Regions from separate parts of the Kocuria sp. BT304 genome, predicted to be linked through region 1. Evidence: predicted binding sites of a transcription regulator. Region 1 holds the regulator's gene; the other holds the start of a gene.
What was found. Region 1 encodes HrcA, which represses chaperone genes, less so after heat shock. Its sites were predicted from a motif close to TTNGCACTCGNNNNNNNCGAGTGCNAA; they were not measured.
Positions count from the first base shown of each region.

Region 1 (3,402 bases):
CCGGGACTGCTTGGCGGCTGACGCGAGGGTGGCCTCCCACTTGGCCATGGTCTTGGCGGCGCGCTCCGCGCGCAGCCGCACGATGCTGCGCTCGGCCTGCCACGCCACCACGCGGTCCGCCCCGAGCTCGGTGGCGGACTCGACGGCCTGCAGGTCCCGGTCACCCTTGGCGAGGGCCTGCACGAGGGTGAGTGAGGGCGCGGTGACCGGCTCCCGGGTGACGGAGTCCACGGCCACGGTCATCCGGTCCCGCTCCCCCGCCGTGAACATGCAGCCCGCGCGGGTGCCCCTGCCGTCGACGAGGTCGAGGGGCTCACCGGCACGCAGCCGGCGCACGGTCACCGCGTGCCGGGCCTCCGGGCCCGTGACCTCCAGGGTCCCGCCCGGGGCCGCCGCGGCGAGCTCCGGGGCGGGGACGTGGAAGACCGGGTTCGTCACTGCTCGTTGAACCGGCCGCGCAGCCGGGAGAAGAACCCGCCGGAGTGGGAGGTGCTCACCGTGGTGCCGTCCGCGGAGTCCTCGTCGCGCAGCTCGGCGAGACGCTGCATCAGCTCACGCTGCTCACCGGTGAGGTTGCGGGGCGTCTCCACCTCGAAGTGCACCTGCAGGTCCCCGCGGCCCTTGCCGCGCAGGTGGGTCACGCCGAGGTGGTCCAGGGTGACCGTGGCCCCGGACTGGGTCCCGGGCTCGACCGAGACGGTGCGCGTGCCGTCGAAGGTCTCCAGGGTCACCGTGGTGCCCAGGGCCGCGGCGGTCATGGGGATGCGCAGCCGCGCGTGGAGGTCGTCCCCCTCGCGGTGGAACGTGGGGTCCGGGTCCACCTTCAGCTCCACGAAGAGGTCCCCGTTGGGGCCACCGGCGGTGCCTGCCTCGCCCTGCCCGCCCAGCCGGATCCGGTTGCCGGACTGGATGCCGGCCGGGATCTTCACGGTCAGCGGCCGGCGGTCCCGCACTCGGCCCTCGCCGTAGCACTCGTGGCACGGGTGCTCCACCACGGTGCCGAAGCCGTTGCACTGCGAGCACGGGGCCTGCGTGGTCACCATGCCCAGGATGGACTGGCGCTGGTACTGCATGTGGCCGGAGCCGTGGCACATGCTGCACGTGGTGGGGCTGGTGCCGGGCTGGCAGCAGGAGCCGTTGCACGTGGGGCACACCACGGCGGTGTCCACCGTGATGTCCTTCTCCACGCCGAACACGGCGTCCTTGAGCGAGACCCGCACGTTGATCAGTGCGTCCTGGCCCTGCTGGGTGCGGGAGCGGGGGCCGCGCTGGCCACCGGCGCCGGCGCCCTGGAAGAAGGTCTCGAAGATGTCCGAGAAGCCGAAGCCGGTGCCGGGGAAGCCCCCGCCGAATCCGGTGTCCGTGCCGTTCTCGTTGCCCGTGGCGTCGTACACACGGCGCTTCTCGGGGTCCGAGAGGACGTCGTTGGCGTGAGAGACGCGCTTGAACTCCTCCGCGGCCTCCGGGGAGGGGTTCACGTCCGGGTGGAGCGAGCGGGCCTTCTTGCGGTAGGCGCGCTTGATCTCTTCGGCGCTGGCGTCACGGCTCACGCCGAGGGTTTCGTAGTGGTCGCTCACGATGTCGTCGCTTCTGCTTTCGTCGGGTCTGTGGTCTGTGGTTCGTACGGTCTGCGCGCGGGCGCGTCAGTCCCCGAGGTTCCGGGACAGGTAGCGGGCCACCGCGCGCACGGCGGCCATGGTGGTGGGGTAGTCCATGCGGGTGGGCCCCACCACGCCCACCTTGGAGGCGGCGTGCGGACCGTAGCCGGTGGCCACCACGGAGGCTTCTGCCAGCGGGTCGTCGCACTCCTCGGAGCCGATGCGCACCGCCACCCCGCGCTCGTCCTGCTGCATGGCGGACAACAACCGCAGCATGGTGACTTGTTCCTCCAGCGCCTCCAGCACCGGGGAGATGCTCTGGGGGAAGTCCCCGCTGAAGCGGGCCAGGTTGGCGGTGCCGGCCATCACCAGCCGGTGCTCGTCCGACGCCGCCGCGAGCACCGCCAGTGCCTCGCTCACCCGGTCCCCGGCGTGCCGCAGCGCCTCGGGCAGCTCCTCGGCCAGTCCGGCCACGCGGCCGGGCACGGTCTCCAGGGTGCTGCCGAGAACGCGCGCGAGCACGCGGGCCCGCAGCTCGAGCAGCTGCACCTGGTCCAGGGGCTCGGCGAGCTCCACCGCACGCTGGGCCACCCGCCCGGACGTGGGGATGAGGATGACCAGCACGGTGCCGGCACCCACGTCCACGAGCTCCACGTGGCGCACGGTGATCCCGGCGCGCACGGGGTACTGGATCACGGCCGCCTGGTGCGTGAGCTGGGCGAGCAGCCGCACGGTGCGCTCCATGACGTCGTCGAGGTCGTGGGCGCCCTCCAGGAACACCTGGATGGCCCGGCGCTGGGCACCCGTGAGGGGCTGCAGCGCGGCGATCTGGTCCACGAACACGCGGTACCCCCGGTCCGTGGGGATCCGCCCGGAGCTCGTGTGCGGAGCCACGATCAGCCCGGCCTCCTCGAGGGCAGCCATGTCGTTGCGCACGGTGGCGGAGGACACCGGAAGCCGGTGGCGCTCCACGAGGGCCTTGGAGCCCACCGGTTCCCGCGAGTGGACATAGTCCTCCACGATCGCCCGCAGGATCTGCACCCGGCGCGGGTTCTCCATGCTCCTCACCTCCCGTGGCTCGTGGGTCGGCGGGTCCGTGCCCGCCGTGGCCGACCACTAATTTTGGCACTCATCCGCGCACAGTGCTAATCCCGGTGCCCGCCACGGGCCGGGCAGGGCCCCGGGTTTTGGTACGCTCGCCGCTGATCCAGCCACCGGCACGAGGAGCAGACCGTGAACGCACCCGGGTGGGGCTGGGGCCCCCAGGACCTCAGCAGCCCCGAGGTCTCCCGCACCGGCCCGTCGTCCCGGGAGCTGCCGGTGGAGCGGGACATGGTGCTCGAGGACGTCGAGACCGGGTGGGTGGGCGCCGTCGTGAGCGTGGAGACCATCGGCGGGATGCGCGTGGTGGGCCTTGAGGACCGCCACGGGCGCGTCAAGACCTTCCCCCTGGGCCCGGGCTTCCTGCTCGACGGCGAACCGGTTCGCCTCACTCCCCCGGCCACGACGCCCGCCCCCGCCGCCAGGCGCATCACCCGCTCCGGGTCCGTGGCCGTGGAGAACCTGCGCGCCTCGGTGGCCAAGGAGTCCCGCGTGTGGGTCGAGGGGTACCACGACGCCGAGCTGGTCGCCAAGGTGTGGGGCCACGACCTCGCCGTGGAGGGGATCGTGGTGGAACCGCTGCACGGCATCGACGACCTCCCCGGGGCCATCCGGGACTTCACCCCGGGCCCGCAGCGGCGCCTCGGGATCCTCGTGGACCACCTGGTGCCCGGGTCCAAGGAGTCCCGCATCGCGCAGCAGG
Region 1 covers NZ_CP030039.1:1,591,062-1,594,463, forward strand. The annotation lists gene DNL27_RS07080 (16S rRNA (uracil(1498)-N(3))-methyltransferase) at 1-438, opposite strand, end outside; gene dnaJ (molecular chaperone DnaJ) at 435-1,577, opposite strand; gene hrcA (heat-inducible transcriptional repressor HrcA) at 1,644-2,657, opposite strand; gene DNL27_RS07095 (DUF3097 family protein) at 2,832-3,402, shown strand, end outside.

Region 2 (3,402 bases), 670 kb from region 1:
GGCGTCCCGGCCCCACAGGACGGCCACGAGAGGCGCACCGCGGTCGCCGAGCGCGCGGATGGCGCACTCCGTGACCGCCTCCCAGCCCTTGCCCCGGTGGGACGCCGCCGCCCCCGCCTGCACCGTGAGCACCCTGTTGAGCAGCATGACCCCCTGCCCGGACCACGAGGAGAGGTCCCCGTGCGGGGGAGGCTCGATGCCCAGGTCCGAGCGCAGCTCCTTGTAGATGTTCTGCAGGGACCGCGGGACCGGTCGGACATCCGGGGCCACCGAGAACGAGAGGCCCATGGCGTGTCCGGGCGTGGGGTAGGGGTCCTGGCCCACGATCAGCACCTTGACCGCGGACAGCGGCTCCCGGAACGCCCGGAAGATGTTCTCCCCGGCCGGCAGGGTGTGCCGGCCCGCGGCGTGCTCCGCGCGCAGGAACTCGCCCATCGCACGGATCTGCGGCTCCACCGGTTCCAGGGAGGCGGCCCACTGCGGGTGCATGATCTCGGACAGCGGGCGCGGGGCGTTCACGGTGGACCTCCTGGGGCGGGGCGGCGCGCGGGGCGGGGCGGCGCGCGCTAGGGTTGAGGCCATGTCTACCACGGGGGAGGAGCTCGACGAGCTAGACCGGGCCGTCCTGGAGCTCGAGTCCGAGCACTGGAAGTACCGGGGCGCCAAGGAGTCCGCGATCCGCTCCCGCCTGGGGCTCAGCCCCGTGCACTACTACCAGCGCCTCAACGCCCTGATCTCCTCGGAGGCCGCAGCCCGCCAGGCCCCCATGCTGATCTCCCGGCTGCGCCGCGCCCGCACGCGCTGAGCGCGCCGTGCGTGGGATAGTGTCCCGGGGCGCGCGCGAGCACCGCGCTCCCACGACGGCCGACGGGTCCAGGAGGGCCAGACCATGAGCGAGTACCCCCACGACGAGTTCGACGACGTCCCCGAGGACGGCGCCCGCCAGGGCGCCCACCGGGGGCACAACCCCCGGGCGCGGGAGGGCTCCACGCGGCAGTTCCGCGCGGTCCTCGTCTCCGGGGTGCTGGCCCTCGTGCTCGGTGCGGTGTGCTTCGTCAACGCCCCGCGCACGGCCCAGGACGCCCAGGCCGACGCCGCACGGCCGGGGGCGTCCGCGACGCTCGCGGGCGGCGTCGTGCGCGGCTGAGCGGGCCCGCGTTCAGCCGGGAATGAAACCTGAGCCCACCACACGCAGACCGTTTGCGGTTCCGCGCGCAGCAGTGCCACTATTGGATTAGCACTCAGTCGAGTGGACTGCTAACCGGGTCCGGTGGCGTCCACCCGGCGCACGGGTGAAAACCACATCACGGTGAGGTGGTCGCGGCGCGGTGAGGACTGCGGCGCGGACACCGTCCGTCGCGGGCATCGTGACCAGTCTCTTTCGTCAACCGTCCAGGAGGGACGACACACATGGCAAAGATGATCGCATTCGACGAAGAAGCTCGCCGCGGCCTCGAGAAGGGTCTGAACACCCTCGCGGACGCCGTCAAGGTCACGCTCGGCCCGCGCGGCCGCAACGTGGTCCTGGAGAAGTCCTGGGGCGCTCCCACCATCACCAACGACGGCGTCTCCATCGCCAAGGAGATCGAGCTCGAGGAGCCGTACGAGAAGATCGGCGCGGAGCTCGTCAAGGAGGTCGCCAAGAAGACCGACGACGTCGCCGGTGACGGCACCACCACGGCCACCGTGCTCGCCCAGGCCCTCGTGAAGGAAGGCCTGCGCAACGTGGCCGCCGGTGCGGACCCGCTGTCCCTCAAGCGCGGCATCGAGAAGGCCGTGGCCTCCGTGACCGAGCAGCTGCTGTCCTCCGCCAAGGAGATCGAGACCGAGGAGGAGATCGCCGCCACCGCGTCCATCTCCGCCGCAGACCCCGAGATCGGCAAGCTCATCGCCGAGGCCATGGAGAAGGTCGGCAAGGAAGGCGTCATCACCGTCGAGGAGTCCAACACCTTCGGGCTGGACCTCGAGCTGACCGAGGGCATGCGCTTCGACAAGGGCTACCTCTCCGGCTACTTCGTCACGGACGCGGACCGCCAGGAGGCCGTTCTGGAGGATCCCTACATCCTCATCGTGAACTCCAAGATCTCCGCCGTGAAGGACCTGGTCCCCGTGCTGGAGAAGGTCATGCAGGCCGGCAAGCCGCTGCTGATCATCGCCGAGGACGTGGACGGCGAGGCCCTGGCCATGCTGGTGCTGAACAAGATGCGCGGCGCCGTGAAGTCCGTGGCCGTGAAGGCCCCCGGCTTCGGTGACCGCCGCAAGGCCCAGCTCGCCGACATCGCCATCCTCACCGGCGGTCAGGTCATCACCGAAGAGGTCGGCCTGTCCCTCGAGTCCGCCACGATCGACCTGCTGGGCCAGGCCCGCAAGGTCGTCGTCACCAAGGACGAGACCACCATCGTGGACGGCGCCGGCACCCAGGAGGAGATCGAGGGGCGCGTGGCGCAGATCCGCGCGGAGATCAACAACTCCGACTCCGACTACGACCGCGAGAAGCTGCAGGAGCGCCTGGCCAAGCTGGCCGGCGGCGTGGCAGTGCTCAAGGCCGGTGCGGCCACCGAGGTGGAGCTCAAGGAGCGCAAGCACCGCATCGAGGACGCCGTGCGCAACGCCAAGGCAGCCGTGGAGGAGGGCATCGTCGCCGGCGGTGGCGTGGCCCTCATCCAGGCCGGTGCCAAGGTCTTCGACTCCCTGAACCTCTCGGGTGACGAGGCCACCGGTGCGAACATCGTCAAGGTCGCCATCGACGCCCCGCTCAAGCAGATCGCCCTCAACGCGGGCATGGAGCCCGGCGTGGTGGTCGACAAGGTGCGCGGGCTCGAGACCGGCTGGGGCCTCAACGCCGCCACCGGCGAGTACGAGGACCTCATGGCCGCGGGCATCAACGACCCCGTCAAGGTGACCCGTTCCGCGCTGCAGAACGCGGCGTCGATCGCCGGGCTGTTCCTCACCACGGAGGCCGTGGTGGCGGACAAGCCCGAGCCCGAGGCCGCCGGTGCGGGCGCGGGTGCCGATCCCATGGGTGGCATGGGCGGCATGATGTGATCGCACTCCACTGACGTGGAGTCCCACCCGTTCCGCGGGTGCGACCGTCGAGGGACCCCGGACGCGCAGGACGCGTCCGGGGTCCCTCGCCGTCCCGCCCCGGGCCCGGAGGTCTGCGGCGTTATGCCTGTCGGGTGGGTTTGGGAGGATGGGACCATGACGATCATCGCTTCCGCGGACGGCTCCGCGCTCGGCAACCCCGGACCGGCAGGCTGGGCCTGGTACATCGACCCCACCTCGTGGCGGGCCGGAGGATGGGCGCACGGCACCAACAACATGGGCGAGCTCACGGCCGTGCTGGACCTGCTGGAGGCCACGCGCCACCGCCGGGACGAAGCGCTCACGGTGTACTGCGAC
Region 2 covers NZ_CP030039.1:2,256,675-2,260,076, reverse strand. The annotation lists gene DNL27_RS09975 (uracil-DNA glycosylase) at 1-519, opposite strand, end outside; gene DNL27_RS09970 (DUF3263 domain-containing protein) at 581-805, shown strand; gene DNL27_RS09965 (hypothetical protein) at 890-1,147, shown strand; gene groL (chaperonin GroEL) at 1,411-3,045, shown strand; gene DNL27_RS09955 (RNase H family protein) at 3,202-3,402, shown strand, end outside.
Region 2: a site for HrcA is predicted at 1,235-1,261, ahead of groL (chaperonin GroEL). Genes of this name have one in related genera too.